Regions from separate parts of the Shewanella sp. DC2-4 genome, predicted to be linked through region 2. Evidence: predicted binding sites of a transcription regulator. Region 2 holds the regulator's gene; the other holds the start of a gene.

Region 1 (10,846 bases), 3.8 Mb from region 2:
CTTGCCTTAACGCTACCCGAAGTCGATGAGACTTGGCTCAGTGGTTTTAGTGAAGGCTTGTTTGAAGCGGCCGATTACTATGGCATCGCCTTAATTGGCGGCGATACGACTCGTGGTCCACGGGCGATTAGCATCACAGTGCACGGCCAAGTCCCACAGGGTAAGGCACTCACGCGTCATGGTGCTAAAGCGGGTGATTGGATTTATGTCACGGGCACGCTCGGAGATTCGGCCTTAGGTCTGGATATCATTCGCGGCGCGCAACAGGCTAGAGCCGAGCATAAAGAATTCCTGATCAATCGCCATTATCGTCCAACACCAAGAGTCTTAGCGGGCCAAGCTTTACGTTCGCTTGCCTCCAGTGCTATCGACCTTTCCGACGGGTTTATCTCGGATATCGGTCATGTGCTTAAGGCTTCGGCAGTTGGTGCGGTTGTCGATGTTAATTGCATCCCGCTTTCACGGGCGATGCAAGATACCGTCAGCGAGGAGCATGCCTTAGGTTATGCGCTTACGGGGGGCGAAGATTATGAACTGCTGTTCACCGTTCCTGAAGCGCAAAAAGGTGCGCTTGAGACAGCGTTGAGCCATGCAGGAGCAAAGTTTGTTCGCGTTGGACAAATTTGTGCAGGCAGTAAGCTCAAGTTGCTACTCAATGGTGAGCCGTTTACACCACCGTATCACGGTTTCGAGCACTTTTAAGCGAAGAGCATGTTAATGAAATGGTTGTCAAAGGATCAGGTGCTAACGCGCCTGTCATTAAAAAATCCTGTCCACTTTTTGGCACTCGGTTTTGGTAGCGGACTCGCCGCTAAAGCGCCTGGTACTTTCGGTACCTTAGCAGCCATTCCCCTCTATTTATTGATGGCGCCATTACCGCTCACTTGGTATATCGGCTTAACCTTATTGAGCGCATTTGCGGGATTTTATATCTGCGGTAAAGCCGCTCAAGATATGGGGGTACACGATCACGGTGCGATTGTGTGGGATGAAGTGGTTGGGCTACTGATCACTATGATAGCGGCACCAGCAGGTTGGGGTTGGTTGTTAGTCGGCTTTGGTCTATTTCGCTTTTTCGACATCATCAAACCTTGGCCTATTCGATGGCTCGATGCCAAAGTTCATGGTGGTTTTGGCATTATGATTGACGATGTGTTAGCGGGCGTGTTTTCGTTTATTTGTCTGCAAGGGCTAGTCTGGTGTTTTAGCTAACATTATCGCTAACCCGACATGTTAGTTAGCATGGCCAACAACTAACCCTTAGTTTTTGATATAGCCCCTTAGCTTGTGATATAGAGTGTGTAGATTCAAGCGTTTAGCGACCTCATTCGTTATCTGATCCATACTACTATTGCAGCAGTTCCCTTGCGTTCGCGAGGGTATTGCTGGTGATAGTATCGCCACCTAACAGTCTTGCAAGCTCTTGGATACGCTGCTCACGATCGAGCGATTTCATTGTGGTCTCAGTACTGCCTGCCTTATTAAATTTATCGACAAACATGTGTTGATGACCATTGCCCGCAACTTGCGGCAAGTGAGTCACGCACAGTACTTGGGTCGATTCCCCTAAGCTGCGTAACATGCGGCCCACTACTGCTGCGGTGGGGCCGGAAATCCCGACATCCACCTCATCGAAAATTAATGTCGGTGTGGCAACTTTCTTCGCGGTAATCACTTGGATCCCTAGCCCTATCCGTGAGAGCTCACCGCCAGACGCGACTTTCGAAATCGGTTGCAAAGGTTGGCCAGGGTTAGTGGTTACCATAAATTCGATATTGTCACTGCCATTGGCTGACATTTGCTCGGGGTGGAAATTGACTTCGATCGTAAATTTACCCTTAGGCATATTCAGTTCGTGGATTGACTGAGTCACCAGTTTGTCGAGTTCTTTAGCATAGCGGGCTCGGCTTTGGCTGAGCTTTTGCGCATTGCTAAGATAAGCGGCTCTACTTGCCTCGACTTGAAGCTGAATTTCTTCAAGTTTACTTTCATCACTGTCTAAGGTGCTTAGCTCAGCCTTTAATGCTAAATGATGCTCGGCCAGTTTATTCGGGCTAACATGATGCTTACGCGCCAGTTGCATGGCTTTTGATAGCCGTTCTTCTAAATAGGCAAAATGGGTCGGATCGAGTTCAAGCTTACTCAAATAGTGCTGCAATTCGCCGGCACTTTCTTGCACTTGGATTAAGGCATCATTGAGCATAGTGTTGATATTGCTTAATGCAGGATCGTAGCTTTGCAGATCTTCGGCGAGGGAAACGACTCGATTGAGCAGCGACTCTATATTGTTCTCTTCGCCCTCTGTGAGTAACTCTAAGCTCGCCTGACAGGTATCAATCAACTCAGTGCCATTGGCCAGACGTTTGTGCTCTTGCTCAATCTCATCGAACTCATCAACTTTAAGATCAAACTCATCGAGTTCTTCTACTTGATATTGTACTAATTGCTTACGGGCAATACGTTCATGCTGGGAGGCTTCGAGTTGCTTTAGATCGGCCTCAATTTGCTTGCAGCGTTGAAAGCTAGCGGCAACCGTATCGATAAGCAATCTGTGGTTGGCATAACTGTCGAGCAGGGTGAGTTGATGTTCACTTTTTAACATTGCATGGTGGGCATGTTGGCCGTGAATACCAATAAGCAACTGACCCAGTAATTTTAGCTGCGTCAGCGGCACTGGATTACCATTGATGTAGGCGCGTGAACGGCCATCGCTACCAATAGTCCGACGTAGAATGCACTCATCATCGAGTTCAAGATCGTTATCTTCTAACCAACGTTTTGCCAGTGGAATATCATCCAAGGAAAAGCGGGCGCTGACCTCGGTTTTATTGGCTCCGGGACGAACACTGCTGGCATCGGCGCGATTGCCTAGGCATAGGCCTAGCGCATCGATGGCAATCGATTTACCCGCACCGGTTTCACCTGTGATGCTGGTCATACCGGGGCGAAAATCCAGTTCTAAAAAACGGACGATAGCGAAGTTATTAATGCTGAGTTGGCAAAGCATAGTGAATTCCTGTCGAAAAACATACCAAACCACTGTATTGATAAACAGTATATACTGATTTTATATACAGTAAAGTGGCTTGGGTAAATAATCAGCATTATCGGTAGTAAATATTTTTAATTAACTGATTATGCATAGATTCTTACTAAGCTTTCTAAGATAGGCAAACTGAAGAAAGTGACTAAGGTACCAAATAGAATACCCTGAGCACTGGTAGAAGCCTGAGTGTTATAACGCTGGGCAAGTAAGTACACGCTAGCCGCGGTGGGCAGTGCGCTCAAGATCACGCCCATGATCAGGTAGTCACCACTTACGCCAAAACGGTTAAGCATAAAGTAGACGAGTGCCGGTTGGATAGCCAGCTTGAAGAGGTTGATAAGGCTCAATTCGATAAAATTCTTGGGGCTAAATACGCTGCTATCTTTCTGGTAGCGCATTGCTTTGGCGAGTACCATGCCGATAGCAAATAGGGCGCAGGGGCTTGAGGTATTGCCTATTTGCTGGATCATTAGCGCCAGCCCTGACGGCAGTTTTATCTCTAGCGCCGAAATGCCGACGCCAATTAAGCTACCAATAACGATAGGGTTTTTACCTACCGCCATCGCCATTATGACTAAGGCGTGGTGTTGTCTTTGGGTGTTAGTGGCCAGTTCCATCGAGACTAAGGCGACGGCAAACATCAGCACGGATAATAAGCTGGCAATCGCGGCGGCGACTAAGGCACTTTGCTGCTGCGGAAAGAGGATGATGAGCAGTGGAATACCAATAAATGCCGTATTACCAAAGGTGGCATTGAGGGCTCGAATAGCGGCAACCGCATGCTGTTTAGGGTTAGCGATCAGCGATAGCCCAAGGCAGACAAGATAAGTGATTACCATAGCTGTGCTGTAGCCCGCAATAAATCCCCATTGCAAAATCTCGCCAATCGGCTGCTGCGCGAGGGCGATAAGCATGATTGCAGGGAACGCAATGTAGTAGACATATTGGTTCAGCACTTGATCCGTATCGACGGGCAAGAGTTTTAGTTTTTGCACAAGTGTGCCGAGCAACATGATCCCGAAGACGGCAAACAGAGGGGTTAAAATGGTCATTTCCCTCACTCATCCTTACGATTAAATTTGAATAAACTCGCCCACCGTCGTCATTTTACAGTCGCTATGATTTTTGGTGGGCAGAGTTACAGCACTTGATTCTTTTTATGTCACTTTAGAGCCAGATTTAGCGCCAGCGCAGTAAAACTCGCCACAAAATAACATACCATTTCAATCTAAGGCTATTGCGCTATGGTCGTATAAGTGAATAATTCAATGTTTAAAACACAATCACTTAGTGAATTTAGCGTTTTAACGTCAATACCCAATATGTGAAATTAGGATATGCAATGAGTGATGATTTAGGCGCTGAACTACAACTTGTCTATCTTTTTGTGCATTTAGTCAATGCGGGCAGTTTTTCGCAGGCGGCGAAGGAGCTTGATATGCCCATTGCCACAGTGAGCCGCAAGTTAGCGAAGTTGGAAGAGAAGCTCGATAAACAGCTTTTTATGCGCAGCACCCGCAAGTTACGATTGACGGAGGAAGGACTGGCGCTCTTTCAACGCTATCAGAGTGTGGTTGCTCAATTCGATGAGCTGAGTGGGTTAGGCAGCGATAAACCCGAGGGTACCCTGCGCATCGCCGCGCCGATTTCGATTATTTCCATCGTGTTTATTCAAGCATTGAATGAATTTGGCCGCCTGTATCCCGATATCCGTTTACACATTTCCCAGAGCAATGAGTTAGTCGATTTGATCGACAAAGGCATAGATGTGGCGATTGTTGGCGGGGCTCAGCCTGATTCTTCTTGGGTGTCGAGTACCTTAGGCGAGCTCGACTATTGCCTGTTTGCCACGCCAGAATATTTGGCTCAGGCACCTAAACTTGAGCATCCCGATGATCTTGAAGCCCATCAACTGATAAAAGTCTGGCCGCTGTTTAATTGGCATTTAAAGCATCCAAGCGGCGAGTCTTTTTATTTTAATGGCCCGACTAAGCTCACCCTCACGGATTTACACGGAGCGATTCAGGCGACCTTAGGCCATGGTGGGATCTTGTATGGTCCTGAACTATTTGTAAAACAGCAGATTAAAGAGGGAAAACTTAAAGTATTATTGCCAGAATGGATTGGCGAACAGAGGCGAATTTCGATTTTATATCATCAGCGCAGCCAGCAGCCGCTAAAGGTAAGAGTCTTTATTGAGTTTATGCAGTCAAAGGCGCCAGAGTTATTCTCTATGCGTTGATTTAACCGAGTTATTCTTTAATAAGGGAACTGATTTTTAGCGTCTTTTAGGTTTTACCGTGTTTTTGCTCATGGTGTTTTGCGTTTGTTTTGCGTCTTGCAGGCTGGAGCGTGTCGCGGGCAGTATGCCGAGTTCTAAGAAGTATCCCACTAAACGCCGCAGTTCGAATAAAGAACCGATACGCTGTTGATCTTTGATGGTCAGTTTCCAACTGTCGGTTCGTCCTTCGCTATTGGTTAAGATAAATCCTTGATAAACAATCTTTCTCATTGGAATAACTCAATCTTTATTGATGCTATTTATAGCAACTGGATATCTTTGACGGGATTCGTTGGTGAGGGTGTAAAACGATGATCCCTTTCTTATTCTGTATGGATAATAGGTGCTTGAGTAACCCCAAGCACCTCATCAGTTAAGCGACGCTGATACCGATATTTGATACGCCAGCTTCGATAATATCTTTGCGTAAACCCTTGACCAGTTCTGCAGTGATCTTCGGATTTTCTTCAATAATTTCCAGCAGAGAATTTTGTAATTCTTTCTCTTCTTCCATGACTTCATGGGCGAAAACGAAATCATCTAATGCTTCATCCACCAAATCGACATCGCTGATCGCTTCGATGTAGTTAGCCACTGTGCTGGATGACAATTTGCTGATATTGACTATGTCTTCTTCAATTTTGCCTTGAATTGCACCTAGTAAGGTCGATATTGCGACCACTGCATCCATAGCAGGATAGACGCCATAGGCTTCAAAATCAGCAGGATCTGGGGTGTTATCTTCCAAGCGTTGCAGATGCACATCGACATTGAATTTCAGCTTGGAGTCGTACTGGGATTGCCACAATAGTTCTAATGCGGTACTCAACACAGTAGGATCGCCAAACTCACAGACTTCGGAAAACAGTTGATAGTTGGGCAACATACGTTGGCAAAGTGCAGTGGCAAAGAGTTGTTTTTGTGGCAGTGTTAACGCCTTGAGACGTTTAAAGAAGCCCGTTTTTTTGGTCATCTGTTATTTCCGCTGATAGCTGTGATATCACTTGATTTGCCGCAGATTCTACCTTAGTTAACTCATCAAGTAACTCTAGTATTTCGGGTTCGAGATCTTCAACCGATGTTTCACGTTTTAGCGCCGATTCAATTTCTTGGCATAATCTTTGGGTTGTTGGCACGCCGCAGTAGCAGCTCGCACCATGCAGCTTATGGATAGTACTGAGCATGACTGGGTGATCGTTTTGACTTAGCGCCGTTTGAATCGTCGCCACGGTTTGCGGCAATGAGTCGAGTAACATTCTGAGCATATCTAAGGCGAGATCGGCCTTGTGATTGGCTTGGGTTAAGCATAAATCCCAGTTCAGCGTATGCAGGTCAAAATGGGTGAACTTAGGTCGAGTGATCCAGCGATGAATAATGTCTTTGAGCGCCGCTTCATCAATAGGTTTAGGCAAATATCCGTCCATACCACTGCTTAAAATCAGTTCGCGTTCTTCGGCAATGGCATGGGCTGTCACGGCAATTATCGGCGTGTTGCGGTTCATCGAGCCTTGGCGAATTTGCTTCGTGGCGCTAATGCCATCTGTGCCAGGCATTTGGATATCCATAAAAATCAAGTCGAAGGTGCGAGTCTTCGCCTGTTTAACTGCTTCATCACCACTGTTGACGGCAACCACAGTCGTCACTAATTCGCTGAGTAAAGTATCAATCAGTTTTAAGTTGGCAAAGTTATCATCTACCGCTAGCACAGTTAAAGATTGGCGCGCTACCGGCGTGGATATTGTCGCAGGGGCTATGATGTCGTACTCCATCGGTGGATAGAGTAAGTTGCGCGCAAGCTGATGCTCACTGACTGGCAGAGACAACACCACATCGGCATTCGGGCGAATAAATTGGGTTAAGGCATCCTGTTCTTGGCAATCGTATAGCACGATAAGGCAATCTGTTTTGGTCTTCGCTAAGTTTAGTGTACTTACCAGTTGTGCTGAATCGCTAAACCCATGGCAACTCAGGAGAACATAGTCGTATGGCGCTTCAGCCGTGGTGAGCGTAGTCAACAAGCTTGGAATATGCTGATGATGGGTGACTTTTGTATCCCATTGATTCAATTGGCGGCTTAATACTGCGTGGGTGAGTACTCGCGGTTCGTAAAACAGTATGGTTTTGTCTTTGAGTTTTTCGAGCGGCAGTGAGTCACCGATTTGGAATTGACCTAAGCCGAGCGGCAAACTGAACCAGAAGTTTGAGCCTTTTTCTGGGGATGAAGTAAAGCCGATTTGGCCGCCCATTTGATTCACTAAACGCTTAGTGATCACTAAACCTAAGCCGGTGCCACCAAAGCGACGCGAAATCGACGAGTCTGCTTGGCCAAAGGCTTGGAATAAAAAGTCCTGCTGACTTTCATCTATACCAATACCAGTGTCGACCACATCACAGCGCAGTACCACTTGTTCATCCGACTGGCTCTGCAGTTCGATTTTGACCATCACGCTGCCAGAGTCAGTGAATTTAATCGCGTTACCAACCAAGTTATTGATGATTTGGCATACGCGCATGGCATCGCCATTGACATTGTCGGGCACGTTGGGGGCGATATCGACGACGAGTTCTAGGCCTTTGGCCTGGGCGCTGCCGGAGATCAAGGTAATCGTATCGCTTATGGTTTCCCTAAGGCCGAAGGGCATGTTTTCTAACACCATTTTACCGGCTTCGAGTTTAGAAAAATCGAGAATGTCATTGATGATACCCAGCAGGTTAGTGGCACTGCGTTCTATGGTCTTGATGTAATCGACTTGGCTCGAATGCAATGGTGTTTTGACTAATTGCCGCGCAAAACCGATAACACCATTGAGTGGCGTACGTAACTCGTGGGACATATTCGCTAAGAATTCAGATTTAATTCGGCTGGCTTCTAGGGCGCGTTTTTTAGCTAAATCCAGCTCGACGTTTTGGATTTCAATCTGCTCTAAGGTTTCCCGCAGATCCGACGTAGCTTGGTCGATATTTTGCTGCATCTCATCATGGTATTCCGATAGCGACCCCGCCATGGCATTGATACCGCGTTTGAGTAAGTCCAGCTCACCAATCAAGTTGCCATCTAAGCGGGCGTCTAATTTACCTTCACGGATTTTAGCGACGACGCGCACCATTTCAGTAATGGGCTGAGTGACGTTTTTCACTAGCCGGAAAGTAAATAGCAGGTTTAACTGCACGCCGATCAACACGATAATAAAGGCGGCGACTGCGGCTCTATGCTGCTCTAACAAGGCGCGTTCTTTATTGATTATTATCGAGATATAACCTAAAAGATGACCATCGTCTGTCTGGATATCGTAATTAGCAGGGAGCAGCAATGGGGCCTGTGGCAAAAATGGGCGTCCGTAAAATAAGGCTGTCGTCCACATGTTCAATTTCGGTTTTATGCAGCGTGTTGAGGGCTTCTTTGTAGCGCATAATCTCAAAGTCTTTGTGATAGTGGGAGGTCACAAAGAGTTGATTATTGGCATCGAAAATCGCGATGGATTTTACTAAGGTGGATTTGTTGAGCTGTGCCGCCGCGAGTAAGCGTTTGGTCGCCTCGCGATCATTCGCCACTAAGCCGATCTCACTGGCAATCGACAGGGGCTCGATAATATTGCTGCCCTGTTCGACGAGCGTATCTTCGAGCTCATAAAAACGGTTTATGGTAAAGTAGCTGCCCAGAAGGATACCGACCAAGATTGTTGGCGCGAGCGCCAGCACAAGAACCCAAGAACGTAGGCTGTATTTGGTCATGTTGTTGACAGGGTTCATAGCAGCGGCGGTGTTTCCTGTGACAGAGACTAAGATAATTTTATAAGACTGCCAGAAAGAGGGCGGTCTTTGCCAGTATTTTATTGATTTAGAGGCCGAAATGGCGCAATTTTTTAAAGCAAAACCAAATAGTTCCAAACAGTTGTCGGCTAAGTTATCGCTGAGCGTAGAACAGCTCGATCACTTAGGTGCTGGTATAGCACAACATCAAGGTAAAGTCGTGTTTATCCCTGGCGCTTTGCCCGATGAAACCGTGACGGTACAGCTCACCGAGCAAAAGAAAAATTATGCCCGTGCCAAGTTGATTAAAGTCGATTCATCAAGTCCTGAGCGCGTTGAGCCTGAGTGTCCACACTACCACACCTGCGGCGGCTGCGACTTACAGCATATGTCATTATCGGGTCAGCGTGAGCATAAAGAAGCCGCGTTGCTGGATATTATGGCTAAGTTTGCTGGCACTGAAGGCGGTGCTTTATCGCCTGCACTCACGGGGGAAGGTTGGCATTATCGTCGCCGCGCCCGTCTTGCAACTTTATTTGATAAAAATACCAAGCACTTAAGTTTAGGCTTTCGCGCCGCCAGTAGCAGCAATGTGGTGCCAATCAGTCAGTGTCTGGTGTTAGCTAAGCCATTATCGGACTTGATCGTCCCCTTTGCTAAGTTGCTGAACCAATTGTCAGCTAAAGCCAGCTTAGGTCATCTTGAGTTAATTGCCGCCGATAATGGTCACTTTGCCGTGCTGCGTATCACTAAGGCGTTAAACGATAAAGATCTCGCTAAGTTGTCCGCCTTTGCTGAGCTGCATCAGATCCATATTTGTCTGCAGGATAACGAAGGCCAATTCCAAGGCGTCGGCGCTGAGTTAGTGTTACCTGTTTATCAACTGTTAGATGAAAATGCGCAGTTGGATGCGGTGAGCTTAAGTTTCACCCCAGGTAACTTTGTGCAAGTGAACGGACAGATTAACAAGGCCATGGTCGCTCAAGCGATGGATTGGTTAGCGCCAGCACCTGATGAGCGCATTTTGGATTTGTTCTGCGGCATGGGTAATTTCAGTTTGCCCTTAGCGAAAATGGGCGCGGATGTGATTGGCGTCGAAGGGGTTGCCGAAATGGTGACTCAGGCACGGGTGAACGCGAAAGCTAACAATCTGGATAAACTGACCTTTTACCACGGCGATTTAAGTGCGGATTTATCCCTTGAGCCTTGGATGGGCAAGATTGATAAATTACTGCTTGATCCCGCTCGTGCGGGGGCATTTGAAAGCTTGCAATGGCTAAAGAAAATGAAGCCGCGCAAAGTCGTGTATGTATCTTGTAATCCTGCGAGCTTGGCTCGCGATAGCGCTGTACTGTTAGAGCGCGGTTACCGATTACAGCAATTGGGACTTATCGACATGTTCCCACAAACACACCATATCGAAGCCATGGCACTGTTTGAATTAACCAAGTAATTTGCGCTGGCAAAGTAAGCAAAGCGTTTGAATAACGTAAAAAATGTGATTATTACGTCGGTTGGGTTTGACAAGTTCGCGCCAATGCTGAAGATAGGAGAGCTGAAGTGGTGCCCACTTTCTCTCTGAGCACGGATAAGGAAATAAATTAGATGGTCTCTGTTCGCGAAGCGCACTTTAATGATCCCGATTTTCACTTAGAAGATTGGGTAGCTCGCTATGTCGGTCATGCCGATGAAGCGCAGATGCTGCTCTCTTTGATAGGGCAGATTGACGCCTTACCAGCCAAGAGTCCTGCGGCGAAGAGAGAACTGCT
Region 2 (10,846 bases):
CCTAACGAGTACTTTTTATTGGCAACCCAGCTGACCCAAGCGGTCAATGCCTCGGCATGGGTACAAAAATTTATTCATGACAACATAGGTAAGAGTGTCAGTAAAAGTGAGTTAAACCAAAGTTTTGATGGCAGCTTCGGTCAAGGCGCTCACACTAAAATGAGTCTAGAATGTGGCAAGGGATTACTAAGTGAAATCCGCATTAACTTGCCCGAAGTCATTAAAACTTCTGACTCCTTACCTAGCCTACTCGCCAAAGCCAATAAGGCCTCAAAAGGCTCCTGCCCTGAAACAATCATGATTGATAACGCTAATTAAACAAATGGTTAGACAAATAAAAACGGCGATTTAGCATCGCCGTTTTTAACCTTAATGACAGCACTTAATATGGCAATCACATCTGATTAAGCTTGATCACCGCAAAGGTAGCGCCTTGGGCGTCAGCAATGACAGAAAATCGTCCCACATCAGGGATATCACTAGGCGGAATGCACACTTGCGCGCCTAAGCTTTGGGCTTTCTCAGCAAACGCATCGCAATCCGCCACCACAAAATAGAGCAACCAGTGGGGAGAAATATCGCCCCATTCAGGCATTATCGTCATCATGCCGCCGATGGATTGACCATCAAGCTGCCATTCTGAGTATTCAATGTCAGGCATGTCACTTGGTATGTTGGTCCAAGGGAAGATTTTGCAGTAAAAGGCTTCTTCAGTACGCGGCTCTTTGCAAGCCAGCTCAACCCAGCAAAGGGTATTGAGTTCACCCTGACGGCGAGCACCTATGTGGTTCTTCGCTTGCCATAAAGCAAAGCGTGCGCCTTCAGGATCGCTGACCTGCGCCATCACGCCCGCATCACCCACAATATGCGGCCCCATGTGCACTTGGCCGCCCGCCGCTTGAATCGCTGCAATGCTGGCATCGATATCATCGACGGCAAAGTAGATACGCCAGTGGCTGGGGATATGTGCTTCTGACTCAGGGATTTGATACATGGCGCCTAAGTCATCTCCCGCTAAATTAAATAGCGAAAAGTGACCTTCAGGGATGGGCATTTCAACCGAGTTCCAACCAAATAACGCTTGGTAAAATGCTGTTGCTCCCTGCCAATCATGGCTTGCAAGTTCAACCCAACATGCATGTCCTTGTGCGTACTGAGTCATTTTCATTATCGGCTCCTTTGTCTTAACAATCATTCGAGTTAAGCCTGAGTTTGTATTTCTGTCCAGTATTCAGGTTAAAAAGATCTGCAAGACAAAACTCAACCACTAAAGACAAAAAAGCCCTCACATAGAGGGCTTAAATCATCACAACAAATTAGGAATATTGCGGCAGTAAATTTGCCATCGCGAGCAGATGACATGCACCTGTGACTATGCCAAATAACACCACAAGAATAATCAGCGGTGTACCGCCTATCACTCTAAAACCTGTGCTATCGGGGAACAACTGCCGCGATTTATAAGCCATCAGCGCCGGGACAATTACCGCCCACACAGTTGCCGCTAATGCCGCAAAGCCAATCGCTACTAAGAAGCCATCGGGGAACAATAATCCTAAAATCGTCGGCGGCACAAAGGTCACTAACGCGGTTTTCATTCGGCCAGAGCGTGAATCATCAAAACCAAACAAATCGGCGAGATAATCGAACAGACCTAAGGTCACCCCTAAGAAAGATGAAGCCACGGCTAAGTTAGCAAACAGGGTCAACATACTGTTTAACCAGCTACTCGCCATCACCTCAGACAAAGCGCCCACCAACACACCCATATTGCCGCCTTGGGCAATAATGTCGATAAACTGGCTGCGGGGAATATTGCCCATAGTCGCCACTAACCAACAGGCATAAATCACCAGCGCGATAAAGGTGCCGACGAAAATCGCCTTGATAATGGTGGAGGAATCTTTGCCGTAATACTTCACTAAGCTGGGAACGTTACCATGGTAGCCGAAGCTGGCGAGACCAAAGGGCAGCGCCGCCCACAGATAAGGTGAAAAACGGTTATTACCATCGGGTTCGAGCAACTTAGTCACATCAATTTCGATCAATAAATTGCCGATCGCGAGGAAGAAGGTAATGATCATACCGCCGAGCATAATCGTGGTAATCCGATCCACGGCTTTAGTACTGATCAATACTATACTCGCCAATACTATGGCAAACACCAGCCCTGCCACGCTTTGCGGTAACTCAATTCCCATGCCCTGCAAGCTGTGATTCACAATCGAACCACCGCCGCTGATATAGGCATAAGTCAAAATATACAACACGAAAGCGATAGAAACGCCGTTCACTATCCGCCAAAACTGCCCAAGAGTTTGCTTGCTTAAGGTATCGAAGCTAGCACCGGGTTCGAAATGTAAATTGGTTTCGAGCAACAATAAGCCCGACATCAACATGCAAAACCAAATACCCAATAACATTAAAATCGAATAGCCAAACCACATACCTGCACCGACCACGGGCAGAGAAAACATTCCAGCACCTACGGTAGTGCCAGCAATAATCATGGCACCACCAAGCAAGGACTTACCTGCGGGCTTATGCTTAGCCGCATTCATATGATTTGCCATTAAACTGTGTGCTCCGCGGTGACACTCGCCACTATCGTTTGTCTCACTGACGGACGTAATAAGCTATTGGCCTGATCTCGTATGCGATTGATATTGGACTTATCTTCACTATCCGCCAGATATCCCAATTCTTTGAGCTTAACGCTCAAGGTGCCGTAAAGTTTTTTATCATAGAACTCAGGCGCGGTAATGCCATGTAAAGCCCCTAAACGCTGGGCGAGTAAATGGCTCTCAGACTCAAGTTCTGAGCGCTCCATTTTAGGTCTGTTCGCTAACAGATTGAAAATAATAGCGTAGCGTTGCAGAGTTTCACTCACTGAACTGGCTAACAACAATAATTGGCTTGAGTGCTCAGGCACGACAGTTAAGGTATCAGTCTCAACCACTAAATCTTGCCCAATCAGGAAATCCAGCACTTGCTCAACATAGGCTGGTAAGTCTTTAATTCCCATGAAGAGTTCGGCTTTTAGCAGTGGATAAAAATCGGCAACGATTGAAACCACTTGCTGGCGCAGGATCTGTTCATTATGGGTTAAACAACTCGCAATTAATGAAGGAACAATAAATAAGTGAATGATATTGTTACGATAGTAAGTCATAGACACAGCCTGACTCGCTTCAATAGACACTATTTCCCCTAAAGGATCGGCACTAACAACAAACTTGTTCAGCTCTAAACCTTGCTGCACTAAATGCTTACCATCACCTTCGGCAACAGATGTATAAGAAGTGTAAGGCACTTTTTTGAGTAGGGTCAGATACAAATCAAGCTGACGCTCCAGCAGACTACGTTCTAAGGCGTTTTGATCTGTCGCCAGTAAAACTAAGCTAGTCAAAGTCACAGAACTCGCGGCTGCGGCATCATTGATACGCGTCATCACCCGATTAGCCAGCACGTTTACCGCTGGCGTTAACCAACTTGGTTTCTGCTCGGGATCATCGGCCAACTCAGCACGCCAGTTTGGCGCACGCTCATTTAAGAAATTTTGCAGGGTAATAGGCTCGCCAAAATTCACATAACCTTGGCCAAAATTACCTAATTTGCGAATGGCACCGAACACCTGCCACACAGATTCTTTTTTCTTTTTCTTACCGCTTAACTCTTTATGGTAAGTCGCCACTTCCATCACATGGTCATAGCCTAAATACACAGGCACAAGTGTGACAGGACGTTCAATACCGCGCAGTACGCTGTTCATCGTCATGGCGATCATGCCAGTTTTCGGCGCCAACAGACGGCCAGTACGTGAACGGCCACCTTCGGAGAAGTATTCCACTGAATAACCTTTAGCAAACAGCTGATCTAAATACTCACGAAATACTGCGGTGTACAGCTTGTTACCATTAAAACTACGGCGGATGAAGAAGGCACCACCGCGACGGAACATAGGTCCCGCGGGCCAGAAATTGAGGTTAATGCCAGCAGCAATGTGCGGCGGAACCATGCCTTGATAATACAAAATATACGATAACAGTAGGTAATCCATGTGGCTACGATGGCAAGGCACATAAACAATTTCGTGGCCGTCGTGGTGCAGCTGGCGAACTTGCTCGGCACCTTTAATGTTGATCCCGCTGTAAAGCTTGTTCCACAGCCAAGTTAAGAAACGCTCAGCAATACGCACTAAACTATCTGAGTAATCGGCAGCGATTTCATCGAGATACTCAATAGCCGTCTCGCGCGCTTGGGTCTCAGAAATCTTTTTACTGGCGGCTTCTTCTTGAATCGCTTTGCGCAGCGACTCAGATTTGAGCAACGAATGAAACAGTGCTTGGCGGTTTGGCAGCACAGGCCCTGTCATTACCTTACGTTGACGACGGAAATGCACGCGCGCAACCCGTGCTAACTTATGGGCAATCCCCATGTCGGTGCCATGTTCGTCAGCCATGTAACGCAGGGATACGGCATTCGAAAACTGCACGAAGTTATGTCGACCTAAGAACAGAATCATCAAGCACTTGCGTAGCCAAGTCGGGTTTTCCCGCTCAAATACGGCCGCCTTCATAGTGTCGTCTTCTTTCCCTCGGCGTTCGACCCCAATACAAGCTCACGGGCACAAGTTGAATATCCAATTCAGGACGTTCCTTATGCACGGCTAACAAACGCATAAAGCATTCGAGGAAAGGCTCATTACCAGCACGTTCGCCAAACAGTGGCTTACGTCCTTGAAGACAGACAACCCGAGGCGCAATCACACCATTAGCCACTAGAGGCTCATAAGGGCTTGGTAAGCCTAACTTAGCCGTTATTTCGCTCAAAGCAGCGATGTCAGTGAGGGATTCTGTTTTCATCACATAAACAAGGGGTCTGGAAGCATCCAGATTCAGATCGGCAAAGGGATCCTGAGGCACCACAATAGTGTGCACTAAGTGTTTTTGGATCCAACGTAATGATTTCAACCAAAGAGAGTCGTGTTTAGGCATTATTCTTATGCAATTAAGTGCGTTTACTAGCCCGATAGAATACCAGACTATGGGCAATATTCGCTAATTCTCTCCAACATAGCTAAAAAGTGGTTAATACTTGCGCTGCAAATAATACTGTATATACTAACAGTAACTGTATAGAAAAACAGGAAACACCATGAGACCTTTGACGCCACGCCAAGCTGAAATTTTAGAGCTAATTAAACGAAATATTGCCGATACTGGCATGCCACCCACTCGGGCAGAAATCGCAACCCGTTTAGGTTTTAAGAGCGCCAATGCGGCTGAAGAACACCTTAAAGCGTTGGCGAAAAAGGGCTGCATTGAGATCATGCCTGGCACATCTCGGGGCATTCGTCTGCCTGCGGAAATCGAAGATTTGACTGAAACAGGTTTACCGCTCATCGGCCAAGTGGCCGCAGGTGAACCTATCCTCGCCCAAGAACATGTTGAACAGTACTACCAAGTCGACCCAAGCATGTTCCATCCCGCCGCCGATTTTTTACTGCGAGTAAAAGGCGACAGCATGAAAAATATCGGCATTCTCGAAGGTGATTTACTGGCAGTTCATAAAGTAGAACAAGCTAGAAATGGTCAAGTGGTTGTCGCTAGAGTCGATGACGATGTCACTGTTAAACGTTTCGAAAAAAAAGGTAATGTGGTCTATCTACATGCCGAAAATGAAGATTACTCCCCGATTAAAGTGGATTTAGGCTTCCAAAGTTTAACAATTGAAGGACTCGCCGTCGGTGTGATCCGTAATGGAGATTGGCTATGAATAAACTACTTGGCAATGCCCCCCGCCATCCGGGCTTGTGGCTCGATGAAGTCCGTGATGCCGACTATGACTGGCACCATGCGCCTATCGCCTGCATGCCAACTAAGACTCAAGGTCGCCAAGAATTAATTCATCTGAGTGCACAACTCGCTCAGTTAAGCCAACAGGGCCGTTGGTTAGTGCTCATCAACCCACCAAGTATTGGCTACAAGCAAACGCTCGCTAACGCGGGTGTGCGTATGGATAGAGTTTTGCTGGTACATGCTAAAGATGAAGTCGAAACCCTGTGGGCGATGGAAAAAGCCCTGACAAGTGGTACGTCCAGTGCAGTCATTACTTGGACTCAATCATTAGATGCGCGGGATAATCGACGCCTACAAATCGTGGCTAAAAGTGCCAGAGCTATGGGCATAGTGCTTGAAGACGTAAACAGTCACTTACATGCAGACGTACGTATTGAGCAAGGCAATCTCTTCGGCCAGCAATCTTTTTTTAGCGCTGTACACTAAATATTCATTTAATTTTTTACCTTGAAAGCCGCCTCACCTATGAATGTGAGGCTTTTTTTTGGCAATTTTTCAGATAATTAGATAAATAAGTGATCTTGATCAATATTTAAACAGCAAGTATGGTTGATTAAGTCGGTGATGATATATCACCCACCGTGGTCAATGAATCGAGTATTTATCGAACTCGAAGCGCCACTAAAAATAGAGAACAGATTTATTTCAGCAGTATGTGCCAGCGTGGCTAATTACCAGCAGTAACAATACTTGATTAAAAGTAACAGCCGCCAACGCACGTTGAAGTCAAAAAAGCTTTTTTGGGAACTGAAGAGTTTGCATAGAGTTGAGACTTACTGTGTTGCTCTTCTTTGTAGTTGCTATTCGCAATTGGCAGAGGAGAAGTCTTGTGAAGCAATTGTTGTATTGTTTACTCGTGGTGCTTTTCGCACCACCGTTGACCGCCGCAGACATGCGGTTCAACATGACCCCTGGCGTGACCGAGATCAGTGGCAAGGTTTATCACTTGCACATGACCATCTTGTATATCTGCTGCGCAATAGGCCTAGTGGTCTTTGGCGTCATGATTTACGCCATGATCAACCACAGAAAATCCAAAGGCGCTGTCGCGTCCCACTTTCACGAAAGCACTAAAGTTGAAATCGCTTGGACGATTCTGCCATTTATCATTTTGATCTTAATGGCGATTCCAGCGACAAAAACTTTAATCGCAATGGAAGATCCCAGCAACGCCGATCTCACCGTAAAAGTCACGGGTTCCCAATGGAAATGGCATTACAGCTATTTCGATCAAGATATTGATTTTTATAGCATACTGACAACACCCAGAGCACAAATCGAAGGCACCGAAACCAAGGGTGAAAACTATCTATTGGAAGTCGATAAACCGCTCGTTCTACCGATAAACCGCAAAATCCGCTTTCTGATGACTTCAGAGGATGTCATCCATTCTTGGTGGGTGCCCGCCTTTGCAATTAAGAAAGATGCCAATCCAGGATTTATCAATGAGGCCTGGACTCGCATCGACAAACCCGGCATTTACCGTGGTCAATGCGCCGAGCTCTGCGGTAAAGACCATGGTTTTATGCCTATCGTAGTACAAGCGTTACCCGAAGCCGAGTTTGAGGCTTGGGTCACAGAGCAGAAACAAGCCGCAGGTGCTGCGGCTGAAGCCGCTCAAGCCGCTTTATCACAAACCCTAAGTAAAGAAGAGTTGATGACTCAAGGTGAACAAGTTTACCTCGGGCACTGCGCAGCCTGCCACCAGCCCAATGGCGAAGGGTTGCAAGGCGTATTTCCGCACCTTAAAGGTAGCCCGATTGCAACGGGACCACTCAGCGGTCACCTTGAAATTGTGCTCAACGGTAAAACGGGTACTGCCATGCAAGCGTTTAGTAAGCAATTGACCGCACAAGAAATCGCGGCAGTGACTACCTACGAGCGTAATGCTTGGGGCAATAATACTGGCGATGCAGTGCAAGCCAAAGACGTCAACGAGTACATGAACGGCAATTCTGCACAAACATCCGCCGCGGTACCAAGCAGTATAACCCCGACACCCGCGCCTGCAACAGACGTCTCAGCTGCAGTCGATCCCGCAAGCCTCCCCACACTCAGCCATGACGCCCTCATGGCCGAAGGTGAAACTGTCTACGCGACCTTCTGTGCTGCCTGCCATCAAGTGACAGGTGCAGGAATACCACCCGCCTTCCCCGCGCTAGTGGGTAGCGCTATCGCCATTGGACCAGTCGCCAATCACATCGATATTGTGATGCACGGTAAAACAGGCACGGCTATGCAGGCATTTGGCAAACAGCTTAGCCCACAACAACTTGCAGCAGTCATTACCTATGAACGCAATGCTTGGGGCAACAATACCGGCGATACAGTGCAACCTGCTGATATCGCAAGTCATGGACAGTAGGGGATAATGATGAGCACAACGACTCAAGATCAAACCGCAGCCCATGATGACCATCATCATGGTGCGCCAAAGGGCATCATGCGCTGGCTGCTAACCACCAACCATAAAGACATAGGTACTTTGTATTTATGGTTCAGCTTCATTATGTTCTTAACCGGTGGCGCTATGGCCATGGTGATCCGCGCTGAACTCTTTCAACCTGGATTACAATTGGTCGAGCCCAACTTTTTCAACCAAATGACAACTGTTCATGGGCTGATCATGGTATTCGGTGCGGTAATGCCAGCCTTTACAGGGCTCGCTAACTGGCTGATCCCTATGATGATAGGGGCGCCCGATATGGCGCTGCCACGGATGAATAACTGGAGTTTTTGGATACTCCCCTTCGCCTTCACTATCCTTCTCAGTTCGCTATTTATGGAAGGTGGCGGACCTAACTTTGGTTGGACCTTCTACGCACCACTATCAACAACTTATAGTCCAGATAGCACGGCGCTCTTTGTATTTTCTATTCACATCATGGGGATAAGTTCGATCATGGGCGCAATCAACGTGATTGTGACCATAGTGAATTTACGCGCGCCAGGCATGACATGGATGAAGTTACCATTGTTTGTGTGGACTTGGCTTATCACGGCATTCCTACTGATCGCGGTTATGCCCGTACTCGCTGGCGCAGTGACTATGGTGCTGACAGATAAGTTTTTCGGCACGAGTTTCTTCGATGCGGCTGGCGGCGGCGATCCTGTGATGTTCCAGCATATTTTCTGGTTCTTCGGCCACCCTGAAGTCTACATCATGATCTTGCCGTCCTTTGGCATCATCTCTGCCATAGTCCCAGCCTTCAGTCGTAAACCCTTATTTGGCTATGCATCCATGGTTTATGCTACGGCTAGTATTGCAATTCTGTCGTTCCTCGTGTGGGCGCACCATATGTTCACCACAGGTATGCCTGTGTTTGCCGAGCTGTTCTTCATGTATTGCACTATGTTGATTGCAGTGCCAACTGGAGTGAAAGTGTTTAACTGGGTTGCCACTATGTGGCGCGGCTCACTCAGTTTCGAAACGCCCATGCTGTTTGCTGTAGCCTTTATCATACTCTTCACTATTGGCGGTTTTTCGGGATTAATGCTCGCCATTACACCCGCCGACTTCCAGTACCACGATACTTATTTTGTTGTGGCACATTTCCATTATGTGCTCGTGACTGGTGCGATTTTCTCCATCATGGCAGCGGCCTATTACTGGCTACCTAAGTGGACGGGACACATGTACAACGAACGACTGGGACAATGGCATTTCTGGTGCTCGGTGATTTCAGTCAATGTGCTATTTTTCCCGATGCATTTCCTTGGGCTGGCAGGAATGCCAAGGCGTATCCCTGACTACTCGATTCAATTTGCCGATGTTAATCAAATCGTCTCGATTGGTGGGTTCGCCTTCGGCTTATCGCAATTGATTTTCTTAGTATTAGTAATTAAGTGCATCCGTGGCGGCGAAAAAGCCCCCGCTAAACCTTGGGAAGGTTCCGAGGGTTTAGAGTGGACATTGCCAAGCCCTGCACCTTACCACTCCTTCACGACACCACCTGAGGTGAAATGAAATGGCAACCCAACACCAGCAAGATAAACCTAAGTCAAATCGTAAACTTATCAGCATGTTAGTTATCGGCTGTATTGGAATGTTTGGCTTTGGATTCGCGCTGGTGCCGCTCTACGATGTGTTGTGCGAGCAACTCGGTATCAATGGAAAACCCTCCAATACCGCGAGTAGTTATCAAGCAATCACAGTAGATACAAGCCGAATAGTGACTGTAGAATTTATTTCTCAGGTACAAACAGGCATGCCATGGACATTTGCGCCACAAACCAAACGGCTCGAAGTTCACCCTGGCGAGCTAATCCATACGGCATTTTTGGCGCGCAATATGTCCGCTAAAGCAACTATTGGCCAAGCGATACCTTCAGTTTCGCCCGGCCAAGGTGCCGCTTATTTTAATAAAACAGAATGCTTTTGCTTTAATCAACAACCCTTAGCGGCGGACACTAGCGCTGAGCTGCCGCTCATTTTCTATGTGGATCCTCAGTTACCTGAGTCTATCCACACTCTGACCCTCTCTTACACTCTCTACGACATTACCGACAAGCAGTTAGCGTCTGCCATAGAGCAAGGAGCTGCAAAATGACAACGAAACATCAGACTTACTACGTTCCATCCCAAAGTGTCTGGCCTATTGTAGGTGCCATTGGCTTGTTCTTAATCGCCTCTGGTGCAGGCCTTTTCGTGCAACAGTTGAAATCAGGTGCATCTGGTGGCGGTTATGTGCTGCTGGTTGGGATCGCTGTGATCCTATTCATGCTGGTGGGTTGGTTTAGAACCGTGATCCAAGAGTCGATGGCAGGGCTCTATTCTAGCCAAATGGATCGATCGTTTCGCCAAGGTATGAGCTGGTTTATTTTTTCGGAAGTCATGTTTTTCGGGGCTTTTTTCGGGGCACTATTTTATGCCCGCATGTTCGCAGTGCCTTGGCTCGGTGGCGCATCGAATAATGCCATGACCCACGAAGTGCTCTGGCCTCAGTTTGAAGCTATTTGGCCGCTAATTACTACGCCAGATGGCA

What was found. The regulator LexA, encoded in region 2, represses DNA repair genes until DNA is damaged. The targets are predictions, from matches to a motif close to TACTGTATNNNNATACAGTA.
Region 1: recN (DNA repair protein RecN) is a predicted target of LexA. The motif match lies at 3,038-3,057, and genes of this name have one in related genera.

The regions. Positions count from the first base shown of each region.
Region 1 is NZ_JABRVR010000002.1:871,107-881,952, forward strand. It holds gene thiL (thiamine-phosphate kinase) at 1-702, shown strand, start outside; gene HQQ92_RS04500 (phosphatidylglycerophosphatase A) at 718-1,212, shown strand; gene recN (DNA repair protein RecN) at 1,349-3,007, opposite strand; gene HQQ92_RS04510 (AEC family transporter) at 3,136-4,098, opposite strand; gene lldR (LysR family transcriptional regulator LldR) at 4,389-5,288, shown strand; gene HQQ92_RS04520 (DUF3319 domain-containing protein) at 5,325-5,558, opposite strand; gene HQQ92_RS04525 (YjaG family protein) at 5,701-6,300, opposite strand; partial or broken gene barA (two-component sensor histidine kinase BarA) at 6,275-9,077, opposite strand; gene rlmD (23S rRNA (uracil(1939)-C(5))-methyltransferase RlmD) at 9,178-10,530, shown strand; gene relA (GTP diphosphokinase) at 10,683-10,846, shown strand, end outside.
Region 2 is NZ_JABRVR010000002.1:4,691,232-4,702,077, forward strand. It holds gene HQQ92_RS21265 (ribonuclease T2) at 1-318, shown strand, start outside; gene HQQ92_RS21270 (VOC family protein) at 395-1,168, opposite strand; gene mtr (tryptophan permease) at 1,317-2,573, opposite strand; partial or broken gene plsB (glycerol-3-phosphate 1-O-acyltransferase PlsB) at 2,573-4,997, opposite strand; gene lexA (transcriptional repressor LexA) at 5,158-5,778, shown strand; gene HQQ92_RS21290 (cell division inhibitor SulA) at 5,775-6,287, shown strand; gene coxB (cytochrome c oxidase subunit II) at 6,691-8,226, shown strand; gene ctaD (cytochrome c oxidase subunit I) at 8,236-9,828, shown strand; gene HQQ92_RS21305 (cytochrome c oxidase assembly protein) at 9,830-10,411, shown strand; gene HQQ92_RS21310 (cytochrome c oxidase subunit 3) at 10,408-10,846, shown strand, end outside.